3 regions of the Paenibacillus sp. Y5S-9 genome follow, and region 2 is predicted to be linked to each of the others. Evidence: predicted binding sites of a transcription regulator. Region 2 holds the regulator's gene; each other region holds the start of a gene.
The links. The regulator LexA, encoded in region 2, represses DNA repair genes until DNA is damaged. The targets are predictions, from matches to a motif close to CGAACATATGTTCG.
Positions count from the first base shown of each region.

Region 1: recA (recombinase RecA) is a predicted target of LexA. The motif match lies at 3,441-3,454, and genes of this name have one in related genera.
Region 3: addB (helicase-exonuclease AddAB subunit AddB) is a predicted target of LexA. The motif match lies at 2,786-2,799, and genes of this name have one in related genera.

Region 1 covers NZ_CP145887.1:2,611,954-2,617,566, reverse strand. The annotation lists gene rny (ribonuclease Y) at 1-977, opposite strand, end outside; gene V6669_RS11700 (regulatory protein RecX) at 1,288-2,025, opposite strand; gene recA (recombinase RecA) at 2,307-3,371, opposite strand; gene V6669_RS11690 (competence/damage-inducible protein A) at 3,615-4,871, opposite strand; gene pgsA (CDP-diacylglycerol--glycerol-3-phosphate 3-phosphatidyltransferase) at 4,979-5,566, opposite strand.
Region 2 covers NZ_CP145887.1:4,044,792-4,050,404, reverse strand. The annotation lists gene V6669_RS17825 (aldehyde dehydrogenase) at 1,004-2,305, shown strand; gene lexA (transcriptional repressor LexA) at 2,412-3,038, opposite strand; gene V6669_RS17815 (LysM peptidoglycan-binding domain-containing protein) at 3,345-3,722, shown strand; gene V6669_RS17810 (DUF896 domain-containing protein) at 3,818-4,027, shown strand; gene V6669_RS17805 (hypothetical protein) at 4,153-4,662, shown strand; gene V6669_RS17800 (HAD family hydrolase) at 4,691-5,482, shown strand.
Region 3 covers NZ_CP145887.1:4,876,904-4,882,516, reverse strand. The annotation lists gene V6669_RS21565 (Na/Pi symporter) at 1-917, opposite strand, end outside; gene V6669_RS21560 (class I SAM-dependent rRNA methyltransferase) at 1,288-2,664, shown strand; gene addB (helicase-exonuclease AddAB subunit AddB) at 2,864-5,613, shown strand, end outside.

The sequences.
Region 1 (5,613 bases), 1.4 Mb from region 2:
CCGTAACTTGTACGGAACTTCAACCGGCCCAAAATTTTGATCAGATCCGGATGCAGACCATGCACGCCCACTTCAAAGGTAGCTTGCTCACCGTATTCACGGATGCGCTCATCCACTTCTTTGCGGGATTTCTCAACCATCTCTTCAATCCGTGCCGGGTGAATACGTCCATCAGCCACCAGTTTCTCCAGGGCAGTTCGGGCGATCTCACGGCGAATCGGGTCAAAGCCCGACAGAATAACAGCTTCTGGCGTATCATCGATAATGAGGTCAATCCCTGTAAGGGTTTCAAGCGCACGGATGTTACGTCCTTCACGACCGATAATCCGGCCTTTCATTTCTTCATTTGGCAGGGTAACAACAGAAACCGTTGTTTCCGCTACGTGGTCAGCCGCACAACGTTGGATGGCGAGTGTAATAATCTCGCGGGACTTTTTGTCCGCTTCTTCCTTCGCTTGTTGTTCAATGTCCTTGATCATTTGAGCCGTCTCATGACGAACTTCCTGTTCTACGTTGGACAGTATGATACTGCGTGCGTCTTCCATGGTGAGGTTGGATATACGTTCCAACTCTGTCACCTGGTTTTTGTAAATCATTTCGATCTGCTGCTGAGTCTCATCAATTCGTTTCTCTTTGTTAGCCACTTGCTCTTCTTTACGTTCGAGTGATTCCAATTTTTTATCCAGCGACTCTTCTTTTTGCAACAATCGTCTTTCTTGTCGTTGAATTTCATTCCGACGTTCACGAGTGTCTTTTTCAGCTTCAGCACGAATGCGATGGATTTCATCCTTCGCTTCCAGCACCGTTTCTTTCTTCAGTGCCTCTGCCTCTTTCTTCGCGTTCTCCACGATTTGTACGGCAGCTTGTTCCGCACTAGAGATTTTAGCCTCTGCAAGAGATTTGCGAATAAAATACCCTACTCCGAACCCAATGATTAGCGCGGCCACAACGAGAGCGATCGTGATTGCAGGATTCATACTGTTCACCTCCTCGTTGGTTCCTCCAAGGCATTCCTTGGGTCAATTTGCAGTTTTCAAACCTTACATATGTTTGGGAATAACGAATACTCACGGCGATCCCCCGCCGATTTTCATTTCACATGTACATGTTTCCACGTACTATTCACTGTTTCCAGCGAACCCATAATTAAGAATGGTATAAATCTTAAGAAACCGAAACCGCTTTTTTGGAAGGAAAAAGGGTTGTCCATTTCTTACAGACTCATGTCCATTTTAGTATTTGACGAAAGAAATTGTCAAGAGAATGCAGTATAGAGACTGTAGTCTGCTAATCCCATAACAACGCTTCGTCATCTTCAGGGCCCCCAGCCTCATCTTCTTCAATTAAACAATTCACGACACGGCGCACCATATCCATTGAAAAACCACGTCTCATTAGGAAGGGAAGCGTTTTATTTTTCTTCTCTTTAACGTCCCCTTTGACCTGATTCCATTTTTTGCGTCCGGCACTCAAGGCAGTCTCAAATTCCGCATCTGTACTAATACCTTCTAGTGCCTCAATGATGAGATCATTGGCAATGCCCTTTTGACGCAGCTCTTGCCTTATCCACAGTTTTCCCTTCCGCTTGCCCTCCATACGCTGTCTTGTCCATTCCTTTGCAAATAGATCGTCATCCACTAACTTCTCCCGTTCAAGTCGATCCAGCGTCTCTTCAATTAATGGTGCAGCAAACTCCTTCTGACGAAGTTTCTGACTTAATTCATGGCGTGTTCGCGGCTTATGTTCCAAAAAGCGCAGAGACTGTGAATACGTACGCTGTCGCTCATCAGCTACAACAATTTCTTCAAGGTCCTTCTTCATAAACGTATTGCCTTGAGTCATCCTGTATTTAATCATCACATCTTCAAGAACCGTAATGGAGTGGATGCCAAAAGTGATTCGATAACGAGCTTGCCTGCTCTTCGTTCGTTCTACACGTGTAATAATAAGTTCTTCGTTATCCGGAAATTGGGATAGGCCGTCCTCTTCTGCTTCTTCATATAAATCCTCGTCATGTTGATCCATTCAGGTCTCCCCTTTCATAACATTTTCATTTTGACTACGCCAAGCACATCTTCACATAAAACAGAGAACACTAATACAAAAGGCCGGGGACTCTGCCCGGCCTTTACTCCACAGTTAGCGTGCCAACAGCCCCTGTCCATTGGGACAGGGGCTGTTGGACAGCATGAGCACTCCCCCACTACAATCCATTATCCAGATTGATCCAAGCTCAATCAGATAAGTTTACGGAGTCCAGTGGGAAACACCCTCAGGGCCCTCCCTACAAGGGAGGATTTGAGAGATTACTCGTTGATTTCAAACAATTCTTGTTCTTCTTCTGCTTCTTTTTGTTGCTCTTCACTAGTTGGCGCAGGGACTGCGGTAGTCAAGTTACTAGCTACCCGAATTTTTTGTTCAATGATTTCAGCAATGTCTTTATGCTCTTTCATGAACTGCTTCGCGTTCTCACGGCCTTGTCCTAAACGCTCGCCTTCGTAGGAGTACCATGCACCACTTTTATTAACGATGTCCAGCTCTGTACCAATGTCAATGATACTGCCTTCTCTCGAAATACCCTCGCCATACATGATATCCACTTCCGCTTGTTTAAACGGAGGTGCCACTTTGTTTTTCACAACTTTAATACGAGTACGGTTACCAATCATGTCATTGCCTGATTTGATACTCTCAATACGACGCACATCCAGACGTACTGTGGAATAAAACTTCAGAGCACGACCACCAGGTGTTGTTTCCGGGTTACCAAACATAACGCCGACTTTCTCACGAAGCTGGTTAATGAAGATTGCAATTGTTTTGGATTTGCTGATTGCACCAGACAATTTACGCAGCGCCTGAGACATCAAACGCGCTTGCAAACCAACGTGTGAATCTCCCATTTCGCCTTCAATCTCTGCTTTTGGAACCAATGCGGCTACAGAGTCAATAACGACGATATCTACTGCACCACTGCGTACAAGAGCTTCTGCAATTTCCAGCCCTTGCTCACCCGTATCTGGCTGAGATAGAAGCAATTCGTCAATGTTAACACCCAATTTGCTTGCATATTGAGGATCAAGAGCATGCTCGGCATCGATAAATGCTGCTTGTCCACCAACACGTTGTACTTCAGCAATCGCATGTAATGCGACAGTTGTTTTACCTGAGGATTCAGGTCCATATATTTCAACAATACGGCCTTTAGGCAAGCCGCCTGTTCCTAATGCAATATCCAAAGCCAAGGAACCGCTGGGAATAATTTCCACATTCATATGAGTGGACTCACCCAGTTTCATGATGGATCCTTTACCAAATTGCTTCTCTATTTGACGGAGCGCCATATCAAGCGCGGCACGACGGTCTGACAATAAGCTCACACCCTTTACTGTTTATAAGATAATGATACCTTGTTTTAACACGTTTGCCAAGCTTTTTTTCGAACATACATTCGTTTTTTTTGTAAAGGCTGAGGCGCCTCTTCCTCAAGGAAACTTTCCATTAAACAGAAAAAAGAACCGTAAACAAGGCTGTAAAGCCTAATTCTACGGTTCTTCCGTCTTCCTTAATTATACTTGCTTGGAACTGTAAATGCAATCGAAGCGATTAACTAATCAATCCATCGCCACAAGTTTTTGCCATAAGCGATAGAGGATTGCTTTCGCTGAACGAATGCGTACCGTCTCGCGATTACCATTAATACGCAGCTCATGAATTTCCGTCTCTTTTCCACGTTCAGCAAGAGCGATGAAGACAAGTCCGGGTGGCTTGCGTTCCGAATATCCCGGTCCAGCTACACCGGTAACAGCCAGGCCAAAATCAGCATCGCCAATCATGCGAATCTGCTCAGCAAGCACTTTTGCAACCTCTGGGCTTACCGCCCCAGGTGCATCTTCACCTTCCAGATAATCATGAGGCACATTCAGCAGCTTTTCTTTAATTTCATTGGAGTAACAAACAATTCCACCTTTGAGCATTGAGGCACTTCCGGGTACAGAGGTCAGACTTTGCATGACAAGCCCTCCTGTACAGCTCTCAGCAGCGCTAAGCGTCAGCCCCATGTCAGACATCATGGTTACAATCGTATACTCTATAGGCACATCCTCGTTCGCGTAGAGATGTTCTGTCAAACGCTCACGAATCTGAACCTCCATCGCATCCAGCTTCAGCTTCGCCTCTCCCTCACTCGCAGCCTTCGTGGAGACACGTACCGTAACTTCGCCTTCACTCGCGTAAGGAGCAATCGTAGGGTCTGTCTGCGCGTCAATCAGATCCAATAGTCGATCTTCCAGAGCAGATTCACCAATACCTGCGAATTTCAGCATTCGGGAATAGATCGGCATTTCTTCCGTGAGTACATGCTGGAACAGCCAGGGCTTGACTTCCTGTTCAAACATTGGAATCAGCTCTTTAGGTGGTCCAGGCATCACAACATAATATTTGTCATTATCAGAAATCGCATTTCCTGCCGCAAGGCCCGTTTCATTGGCCAGAGGTGTTCCGCCATCAATAACGATCGCCTGACGTCGGTTATTTTCTGTCATGTCCACATTACGATCTCTGAAAAAGCTCTCAATTTTGTCCATAGCCATTCGATCTGTATGCAGTTTCCGGTTAAGAACAGCTGCCAATGCATCCTTGGTCAGATCATCTTGGGTAGGTCCGATGCCACCGGAAAATAAAATAACGTCTGCACGGCCCTGCGCAATGCGAATAGCTTCGCTAAGTCGGTTCAGGTTATCCCCTACCACCGTTTGGAAATATACATCGATCCCCATCGCAGCCAATTCACGGGATAGGTATCTGGCATTGGTATTGACGATTTGTCCAAGCAGTAGCTCTGTGCCAACTGCAATGATTTCTGCCTTCATTGAGCATCCTCCTGTACACGTGGTGAGTGATCAAAGGGCAATAGGATAATCTCCTATTGCCCCTGACCCAATGCTTCCTTCATGATTACCCATTTAAGAACAAACCATTATGCTTTTGTTAAATGAAGCAAATTTTTGTTTTTGATAAAGTAATCGATACCCGACCAGATGGTAATAAGCGCTGCTGCCCATACCGCGATAATATCGACGTGAATACCCGTGTATGAAAACGGGAAATTGTTCAACAGCAACAGCACAATCGCCACAATCTGCACTACAGTCTTCAGCTTGCCCCAAGCACTAGCGGCAACAACCGAACCATCCAGCAATGCAATTTGACGCAAGCCGGTAACTGCGAATTCACGACTAATAATAACAACTGCAATCCAGGAATCCAGCTTGCCCATCTCCACAAGCGAGATCAAAACTGCAGTAACCAGCAGCTTGTCTGCGAGCGGATCAAGCAGTTTCCCCAGATTGGTAACCATGTTATTTTTCCGCGCAAGGTATCCGTCAATTCCATCTGTGCTTGCGGCGATGATAAAAATAACAGCAGCAATCAGTTGATTATACGGAAGCGAAAAGCTTCCAAGCTGCAACGGCTCTGGATAAAATGGGAAATCCACAAGCAGGAACACCATCAAAAAAGGGATTAAGCAAATTCGTGCAAGCGTAATCCGGTTGGGTAAATTCACAAGACGCCCTCCCTCATATCCTCCATTACTCCAAACAATCATCATAA
Region 2 (5,613 bases):
GTAGAAGGATATATCGTGTTATCCATTAAGATTACGGGCGGTAGATACTTCCGAAAGCAGTACGAATCCAGGACACAAAAATAGGAGCTATACATGGCTCCTTAATTACTGGATATTTGATTAGTTAAAGTATGTTTGGATTAAAAGAACTATACTTTCTAAAAATACCATATAATTAAATGTAAATTATGACATATATTACGTTGTGATTTGTATTTCACACCCTACAGGTCTACTAACGTATCTTCCAAAAATTCTTCCAACTAATTAAGAATATATCCAATCTAAAAAGATTTGGACGATCATGAAATGCAGCGGATCAGTGAGATACTAGATGACTCTTATAATAGAAGTAGTACAGTTGATTTGATATTATTTAACCCTTTCTTTCAAGGCCGCTCGCAGGAGTAGTTGTTGGATTAAAATCTGCTCGCTGTTATAGTGTAGACGTTTAAGGACAAGATTATCTTAAAAGTAAATTCATTACAAATATATCCTAAAAATCCCTTAGAGTATTCCTCATCAGCTCAGATAACACTTCTGTTTTTATCTGTAAGCAAGATTTACATTTGTATAAAAAAACATGTTCGTTCGATTTAGATAATGGCAAACCGTAAAACTCTCTTTTCATTAATGAAAGGGGAGTATTTTTGTATGATAACTAAACCTCTCCCATCTGATGAATTGTATCACTTCATGTTTGTTTTAGCGCAAAACGATTGTCATTTATTTAGTAACCTATGAAAAAGAAACTGAAAATAAAATTCTTTCTTACAGTGCATTAAACTGTCTGAAACAAAAGATTTAAATCAAACTTCCTTAGAAATTCTAATAGCCACGACATAGTAGCAAGTACTATCATTCATTCTTTCAAAATTCCAACCATCGTCCAATATATACAAATGGATGTTTCATTTGTATGTTGAAAGTTTCATATAGAAGAGGTATACTTTAATTAAATTTTGAGCAATTTAATTTTAAATAATTAATTGGAGATGTTAATATGGATCAAGCAAAACAATTAGTGACAGAACAACGTACATTTTTTTATACAGGACAAACTAAAAATATCGAGTATCGGACTAATGCGCTTAAACAGCTTAGAAAAGGAATTGAAAAGTATCAGCAACGGATTCAAGATGCACTTCGGGCAGATTTGAACAAATCAGAGGCGGAAGCTTACGGTTCAGAGATTCGTATTGTTTTGGGTGAACTGGATTTTGCATTAGAACACCTGCAGGAATGGGCTTCACCTAAACAAGTCCCAACCAATCCGGCTATGCCGGATGGGGTGAGCACCATTTACCCTGAACCATACGGAGTGGCGCTTATTATTGCACCTTGGAACTATCCTTTCCAATTGGCCTTCGGTCCACTGATTGGAGCAATTGCAGCCGGTAACTGTGCAGTTATCAAGCCTTCTGAATTAACACCAGCCGTATCTCGTCTAACGTATGATCTGATTCAGGAGATCTTCCCTCAGGAGTATATCGCCGTTATGGAAGGGGAAGTCGAGGCCAGCACAGCATTGTTGAAAGAGAAGTTTGATTATATTTTCTTCACAGGAAGCACAGGTGTTGGTCGCATTGTTATGAAGGCAGCTGCGGAGCACTTGACTCCTGTAACTCTTGAGTTGGGCGGTAAAAGTCCTGCTATTGTCCATAGCGATGCAGATCTGAAGCTGGTGGCTCAGCGTATTGTTCGTGGTAAGTTCCTGAATGCAGGCCAAACTTGCGTTGCTCCGGATTATTTGCTTGTACATGAACAAGTTCATGATGAATTGATCAATCTGATTGGTGCAGAGATCAAAGATAAATTTGGAGATGATGTGTTACAGAACACTGATTTCCCGCATATTGTCAATGCTCGTAACTTTGATCGGTTATCGAAATTCCTCACAGATGGCAAAACGCTGATAGGTGGACGATCTGTACGTGAGCAGTTGCTGATTGAGCCGACTGTACTTGGAGATGTGAACTGGGAATCAGCTGTAATGCAAGAAGAGATCTTCGGTCCGATTCTTCCTGTATTTACGTACAGTGACTTGAACCCTATGCTGGATGAGATTGTTCGCCGGCCAAAACCATTGGCGTTATATCTCTTCACACAGGATGAGCAACTGCAGGAACAGGTTCTGAATCAAGTATCCTTCGGTGGGGGATGTATTAATGACACACTTTCTCATATGACATCACATTATCTCCCGTTTGGTGGTGTAGGAGAGAGCGGTATGGGCTCATATCACGGGCAACAGAGCTTTGATGTGTTCTCGCACCACAAGAGTGTTCTGAAACGCAGTGAATAATTAGCCGTTAAAATAACATAAACATGAAAAAAAAGAGGTTGTCCTGTTGATCAGGACAACCTCTTTCGTATTTCATTACATCTAGTTTTGTTGCTCATGTTAAATATTAATGAATATCTCGGAAAAGGCCAATGACTTTACCCAGAATACTAACGTGTTTCAAACGTAAAGGTTCGAAGGTCGCATTCTCCGGTTGAAGGCGAATGTGATCTTTCTCTTTATAGAACGTTTTCACTGTAGCTTCATCGTCTTCAGTCATTGCAACAACGATATCACCGTTATCAGCAGTTTGCTGTTGACGGACAATAACGTAATCTCCGTTAACGATTCCAGCTTCCACCATACTATCTCCGACTACCGAAAGCATAAACACTTTCTGTTCGCCTACATAATGTGTCGGAAGAGGGAAATAGTCTTCAATGTTCTCGGTTGCAGTGATTGGAACCCCGGCTGTAACCTTACCAACGACAGGAATACGTGCAACGCTATGAGCAAATTGATGAGAATGCTCAGATTCTTCCTGGCTCAAAAGCTCAATGGCTCTTGGCTTGGTAGGGTCGCGTCGGATCAAACCTTTTTTCTCCAAACGATCCAAATGTCCATGTACTGTTGAGCTGGAAGCCAGTCCAACAGCTTCACCAATTTCCCGTACGGAAGGAGGATACCCCTTCAACCGGACTTCATTTCGTATAAACTCCAGAATAGCCTGCTGCCTGCTGGATATCTTCGACATACCGTATCAACCCCATTTTAGTAACGTTTGGGAAAATTATAACATAGAACCTCCGTTCGTACAAACATAAGTTCTAAATAAAATGGCATTAAATCAGTATTTTTTAACTTTTAGAACCGAATTTGTCCAAAAGGCAGAGCATAATACTGCAAATACTTTGCAAATGCTTTGCAAAAGAACTTCATTAAGATATTTCTCCTTCAAAAAAGAAGCGAACAATTGTTCTAAAAATCTATTGAACAAAACAAGTGTTCGTGTTATATTGATTTCAACAGATAGGAACAAACGTTTGGAGGCGGGTATTTAATGAGATATTCTACTTATCAAAGCATTTATGAACCAATGAATTCGGAACTGGTGAAGTCTAACATAGGGAACTACAAGAAGGTTTTAGCACGTTTCAAGATTTCTTCATGGATGTTAAAGGTAGCCATTACTTCTTTGATTATATTTATTGGATGCAGCACTGTTTTAACTGTATTTGCTGGCAATGAGAATGATGTTCTACCTGGAGGAAAGATAGCCGTTTCACAAGGGGAAACATTATGGAGTATTTCTTTGGAACATAAACCGACGAATATGGATACACGTATTTATATAGAAGCAATTAAGAAAGTGAATCAACTTCATACAACTTCCATCCAAGTGGGACAAGTACTAGCTCTACCGCAATTTGCAGAATAAAATGCACATCAATGAGTGTTAACGCGTGTCAGCTTGACAAGCTGCCTTTATCATGGCAAAGTTAATATGACTTTGTATTTTTGGAGGGGACAAGCTTGGATATAGATAGTCTGGTAGCACGCATTAACGAATTGGCTCGTAAGCAAAAGTCCACTGGATTGTCGGAGGAAGAACTTGCTGAACGTGCCGAGCTAAGAGAGATTTATTTGAGTAATATTCGCAGCAATTTCAGACAACAACTGGATACCATTGAGATTGTTGATGATGAGAATGACAAAGGCCACCAAGGCAAACTCAAACACTAACGAAACCTAATGATATCATTATGATATTTAGGTTTCTTCCTGTTATTTTGAGTGTGCAATTTATAGGGGGAAATGTTGGTTTGCAATTATGTAAGCCGATACAAAGACACATAAGGGGGATTCTCATGTCGCGTTCGTTCGAGAGAACGGTTAAGAAAAATTCCAAGCAGTTAAATCAGCAACGCAAAAAAAGTGGTCAACCAATCACAGGTACACCAGGTGAAGAAGTCTTTAAGGGACGCAGCCTGTTGTTCCCTATATTTTTGATCGGTCTCGCCTTTTTGTATCTGTTTATGAGCACGTTCCTTGTGCAAGCTCCGATGACAACCTGGGACTGGGTGACGATGCTGCTTTACGTATTTTTGGCAGTCATCTTCATGCTTCGCCGTCCATACATCAAGATTAGCAGTAATCGGATTATAACGACGAAGGGTAATCGTGAACGTTCAATCGGGGTTGACGATATTGTCAAATTCAGAATTGAACCAGGTACAGTTGTTATCGAACATAACAGTCGCGGAAAAAGATGGGTGTTTACCAAGTTATTGAACCGTTACGATACAGATGCGATTGCAGAACGTTTGCTGAAGTTTGCAAAAGCACACCAAATCACCGTGGAAACCGTCGAAAAGTAATTATTGCATAAAGGGGTAGATGATCGGAATGGCGTTAAAAGCGATTTTGTTCGACCTAGATGATACTTTATTATGGGATGAGCGTAGTGTTCGAGAAGCTTTTCATGAGACTTGTCTAATCGCAGCGAAAGAGACTGGGGTTAAACCAGAAGAACTTGAAGAAGCTGTTCGTAATGAGGCACGTGGACTGTATGAATCATATGAAACCTTTCCTTTTACCAAAATGATTGGAATCAATCCGTTTGAAGGCCTTTGGGCTAACTTTACTGGTGGGGATCAACCTGAGTTCCGTCAGTTGGAACAGCTTGCTCCAGTTTACCGTAAAGAATCCTGGCGTCGTGGCTTGTTGAAGTTGGGTATAGATCGGGAAGATCTTGCTGAACAACTGGCCGCACAGTTTGGAGTAGAACGGAGATCCAGACCACATGTATACGAAGAAACGATGGATACCTTGCGCCAGTTACAAGGAAAGTACAAACTGTTGTTGTTAACGAACGGTTGTCCTGCTTTGCAACAAGAGAAGTTGGATGGTGTACCTGAATTGACTCCTTTCTTTGATGAGATTATTATCTCGGGTAACTTCGGAAAAGGAAAACCAGATCCGTCGATATTTGAACATGCTTTGAATAAACTGGGTGTTAAACCCGAAGAGAGCATGATGGTTGGAGACAAGTTAACGACTGATATTCGTGGTGCTTTATCATCTGGCATCCAATCCGTATGGATTAACCGTGAGCATAAGACCAACAATGAAACGTATGCGCCAGACCATGAAATAACGCATTTATCGGAATTAAATCAGCTTATTGCTAATTTCTAAGCAGATCAGCTATAACATCTTTCCTCAGCACCCTGAAACATTGGAAGCTTCAATGAACGATAATGTCGTTCTTGAAGTTACCAATGTTTTTTTATTTGAGCTTGTTGACTAAATTACCTTGTTAAAAGAGA
Region 3 (5,613 bases), 830 kb from region 2:
AGTGAACTGGTGATGTTAAAAAGGGTCTGGGCATGCGCAATCTGTGCCCCGTTGTCCGCTGACAGCCAGGCCGAAGCTGCATGCAGCTGGCCGATCAGCGGCATAAACAGCAGCGCTCCCGCAATGTTTAATACAACATGGGAGGCTGCGACAAATTTGCCTGCGGATGCTCCGCCCGCGGCAGCGATCACAGCGGTGATGCAGGTCCCCACGTTGGACCCGATCACAATGGCGATGCCGATCTCCACAGGCAATACCCCTGTGGCTGCGAGCGTAATCGCCATGCTAATGACAGCTGCGCTGCTGTGAATGAGCGCTGTCAGACAGGCACCTGCCAGGAAGCCCCACCACAAGCTGTCTGCCGAGCGGTCGAGAAACCATTGAAATACGCCCATGCTCCGCAAGGGTAAAGCAATGGATTGCATCACCTGAATGCCTGTCATAACAAGTGCAAATCCCGCAGCTGCGAGGAAGCTGTACTGTATGTTAAACAGAGTCCGGCGTGTGCGTTCAGGAGCGACCAGATTGCGTTCACCAAGAACAACAAACATGGCCCAGCCCGTTAGCGACAGGACGAGTAGCGGCAGGGAAGCACGTCCGATCTGCAATCCCACCAGCTCCGTCGTCAGACATGTCCCGATGTTGGTGCCAAGGATGATGCCGAGTGTGCGTCCATAGGTAATTAATCTGGCATTAGCCAGTCCAATGGTGAGCACGGTGACCGCAGTACTGCTCTGTAACAAGGCCGTTGCACCTGCACTGAAGGCCATGCCTTTCCATGGAGCAGAGGTGGCGCGATTGAGCCAACCTGCCAACATGGGCCCTGCCATGCGCTGCAAGGCCGTCTCCATCAGCTTCATGCCACCAAAAAAGATAATAAGCCCATAGAGTAGGGGCAATATCACATCTCTAAACATAAAAATATCATTCCTTCCGTCCGGTTCCTTAACTCATCCTATGAGTAAGAAAAGACAACCATGACAAGCCTAAAGGAATTCATAGGGAAGCGACCTACATTATCGGCCCCTCAATTCCAAAAGTCCGGAAATGCGTCTTCACTACCCAAACACAATTCGAAAGATACGGTGATTCGTGCAAACGTAGCGAAGAAGACGAAATTGTTACCGAAGAAGCGAAGCGCTCGCCTTTATCCCCGGATTTTCCCTTTAAGAAAGGGAATCAAAAAAATCTGGGGATAACAGCGATCAGAGGAACAATTCGTCGCCGTAGCGTCTCCTTTGTACCAAACCTATCTTTTCAACTAACTATGAAAGAAGTGGATCTACCTTGCCATCAGTTACACTCGAACGCAGTCGCAAAAAGCGACTTGAACATGCCCATCCATGGATATTTAACAATGAAATTGCCTCTGTTGACGGAAACCCGGAACCGGGAGATCTGGTCAATGTATTGAATCATCAAGGTCGCTATCTGGCGACAGGTTATTACAATCCTGCATCTCAAATCACAGTAAGAGTTGTAGCTTATCAACCGCTGGAGTCCGAACAGATGGACACCGCGTTTTTTGCAGCACGTTTCCGTGATTGCTTGCGTCATCGGGAACGTTTTATCCAGGATGGAGAGGCATACCGTCTCGTTTACGGAGAAGCTGATTTTCTGCCAGGATTGATCGTTGATCGATTCGGCAGCATCCTCGTTGTACAGTTGCTTACACTTGGCATGGATCGTTGCCGTGAAGCGATTGTACAGGCGCTCATTGAAGTAATGCAGCCGGAAGGCATATATGAGCGCAGTGATGTCTCAATTCGTGAACTCGAAGGTTTGGAGCAGACCAAAGGTCCGCTGTACGGAGAGTGCCCACGACATGTCACCGTTACAGAGAATGGACTACTCATTAAAGTGGATATCGTGGAAGGGCAGAAGACAGGTTACTTCTTCGACCAACGTGAGAATCGTGCAGCCATCGAACCGCTCATGAAGGGTTGGGGCTACAAGAGTGGAATCACACTTCAAACGACTGAGCAGGATGGCACAGAGCAGCTCTTGCCTGTGAATAAAAGCGGTAAGGTAGTTACATTCCCTTATTGGGACGGTGCTACTGTACTGGAGTGTTTCTCACACACGGGCAGCTTTACGTTGAATGCTTGCAAGTATGGAGCCAAAAAAGTGACTTGTCTTGATATTTCGGAGCATGCCATTGAGAGTGCACGAACAAATGTGGAGCTGAACGGTTTTACCGACCGGGTCGAATTTGTAGTTGCTGATGCATTCCAGTACTTGCGTGAACAAGTGAAGGGGCTGGATGAACGTACCACACGTGCACGTGCAGGCGAACAGAAAGTGGATACATCCAAAGCGCTGGCAGCTGGCGGTAAAACATTTGATGTGGTCATCCTCGATCCTCCTGCATTTGCCAAAACGAAATCAGCAGTCAAAGGTGCATGCCGTGGATATAAGGATATCAATCTGCAAGGAATGAAACTGGTTAATGAGGGCGGATATTTGGTAACAGCGAGCTGTTCGTATCACATGCGTCCTGACCTTTTCTTGGACACGATTGCGGATGCAGCAGAAGATGCAGGCAAAGTGCTTCGTCTGATCGACTGGAAAGCAGCCGGTAAGGATCACCCGCAAATTTTGGGCGTGGATGAAGGACATTACTTGAAATTTGCTATTTTCGAAGTGCGCAGTAAAAAGAATTAATTGTATGATTTCCGTTCCAATCAAGTATAGATCAAGTCAAAAGTCCACAGTGTGATAGCTGCGGGCTTTTTGCTGTTTTGCTGTGTTAACGGAGATGATCTCCGGTTTTACCGAATAGTGGCAAACGTATGTTCCGAACCAAGTCAGATATGTTATACTGGGAATTAAAATCTTGTACGTGTGGTTTGGAGGATTAGACATGTCCGTTCGTTTTGTTATTGGCCGGGCAGGCAGCGGTAAAAGCTCGCTGATTACCCGGGAAATTACATCCCTGCTTCAAAAGGAGCCACAAGGTAAACCTTTAATTGTACTCGTTCCCGAACAGAGTTCTTTTCGAACAGAGCAGGCATTGGTGTCTTCTGGAGCAATTAAAGGTACCATGCGTGCAGAAGTGCTCGGCTTTCGCCGTTTAGCCTATCGTGTAATGCAAGAAGCAGGTGGTTCTGCTCGTATTCCGATCGGAGCCGAAGGAAAAAAAATGCTGCTTTACAAAGTCATCCAGCGCCGTAAGGAAGAATTGAAGCTGTTTGGTGCATCCGGCAGCCAGCTGGGTTTTATAGGCGAATTAAATGATTTATATAGTGAATTTAAACGTTATGAAGTTGATCCATCATTGCTGGAAGAAGGGCTGTCTGGAGGGAATATCTCGTCCACTTCGCCAATTCTGGAGGACAAGTTGCATGACTTGAATCTGATATATCGTGACTATGAACAGGAACTGACCAATTTATATATTGATGATGAAGACACGTTGACCGAGCTGACAGATCGTTTGTCGGAAAGTGCATTGCTGCAGGATGCCCAGATCTGGATTGATGGTTTTCAGGGATTCACACCACAGGAGATGAGTGTGATCGGTCGGCTGATGTTGCAGTCCTCTTCCGTGACCATTGCACTGACATTGGATCGTCCTTATGATCACGGCGCACTGCCTGGAGAACTGGAACTGTTTTATCCTACGGCAAGTGCCTACGCGCGTCTCAAAGGGATGGCTGACGAACTGGGTGTACCGAGCGATATAACCGTGCTAGATTCGGAGATTCCACCGAGATACAAGGATCGTCCGGGACTTGCTCATCTGGAGGCTGGTTTCGACCGCCGAATTCGTTGGAAAAGTGATGGCCTTGATTCCGGAATCCGACTGGTTGCAGCGGAGAACCGACGAGCTGAGATGGAGGGAGCACTGCGTGAGATGCGGCGTCTGGCGCAAAACGAAGGTGCGCGTTATCGGGATATGGCGGTACTTGTTCGTCAGTTGGATACCTACGCTGATATAGCTGAATCTCTATTCAGGGATTATGACGTACCCGTCTTTCTGGACCGCAGAAGAAATGAACTTCATCATCCATTATCCGAGTTTATCCGTTCCGCACTGGATATTGTTCGGCGCCACTGGCGTTACGAGGATGTATTTCGCTGTGTCAAAACGGATCTGTTGCTTCCGCGTGATGGTTCCATCACTCGTGAAGATATGGACCAGCTTGAGAATTATGTACTGGCTTGTGGTATTCACGGGTATCGCTGGACTGACGGCAAACCGTGGAAGTATGTACCAAGCCTGTCGCTGGAAGACAACGGTCAGGATGGTCGGAGTCGAGGACGGGACCAGATGCTTTCCTTAATGGAGAGCTGCCGAACGGTCATTACAGATTCCTTGGGTGTTTTTGAGAAACGGATGAAAAAGGCAAAGACAGCTAAAGCCCAATGCGAGGCACTATACAGACTGCTGGAAGATGCTGAGATTCCATGGAAGCTGGAGAATATGTCTGCTGAAGCTAAGGCTCAGGGTGACCCCGAACGGTCGAGAGAACATCGGCAGATGTGGGGAGCTGTGCTGGATTTATTGGATCAGATGGTCGATATGATGGGGAATGAACGGCTGGATATCACGCTGTTTGCCGGAATGATCGAGACCGGATTGACGGAACTGAAGCTGGGTCTGGTACCACCAGCACTTGATCAAGTATTGGTGGGTTCCATGGACCGTACACGCCTTCAGGACATCAAATACGTATTTATCCTCGGCGCGGTTGATGGTGAATTACCTGCCGTACCTCAGGATGATGGCGTATTAACGGAACTGGAGAGATCGTTACTGACGGAAAGAGGCGTGGCACTTGGACCAGGTGCAACAAGGCAGATGCTGGATGAACGTTTCCTGATCTATACGGCACTTACAGCGGCAAGCAGCCAGTTGTGGCTGAGTTACCCTGTTGCTGATGATGAGGGGAAAACACTGCTTCCTTCCGAGATTGTCCGCCATGTACGGAAGATGTTTGGTCTACAAGAACAGCCATTGCTCGCTCAACCACCGGTTGCGAACTCGGAAGAAGCGCATTGGTCCTATGTCACCCATCCAGGTCAGAGTCTGTCTACGCTCATTGGACAATTGCGCAAATGGCGCCGCGGAGAAGACATCCCTGAAATGTGGTGGGCGGTCTACAATTGGCATGTATCTCGGGAGACAAGCAGACCTCAACTGGAGCGGTTGATGGGATCGATCTTTTATCGTAATCGGGCATTACCACTTCGGACAGCCACCAGTCGCAGACTGTATGGCACAGAGGTAAGGACGAGTGTCTCGCGAATGGAGCGGTTCGTAGCCTGTCCGTTCTCTCATTTTGCTTCGCATGGGCTACGCCTCAAAGAACGGCAATTGTACCGCCTTCAGGCTCCTGATATCGGACAGCTGTTTCATGCTGCACTAAGCCAGCTGGCTATGCGGTTGCGCGAAGAAAATCGTAGTTGGGGCAGTTTGACTCCAGACCAATGCCGTCAGGAAGCCGAGCAAACTGTGGAGCAGATTGCACCACAGCTGCAAGGGGAGATTTTGCTAAGCACCAAGCGATACGGTTATATTTTCCGTAAGTTGAAGGACATTGTTAGTCGGGCATCCGTTATTCTCGGTGAACAGTCCAGACGTGGAAGTTTTGAACCGATTGGGCTGGA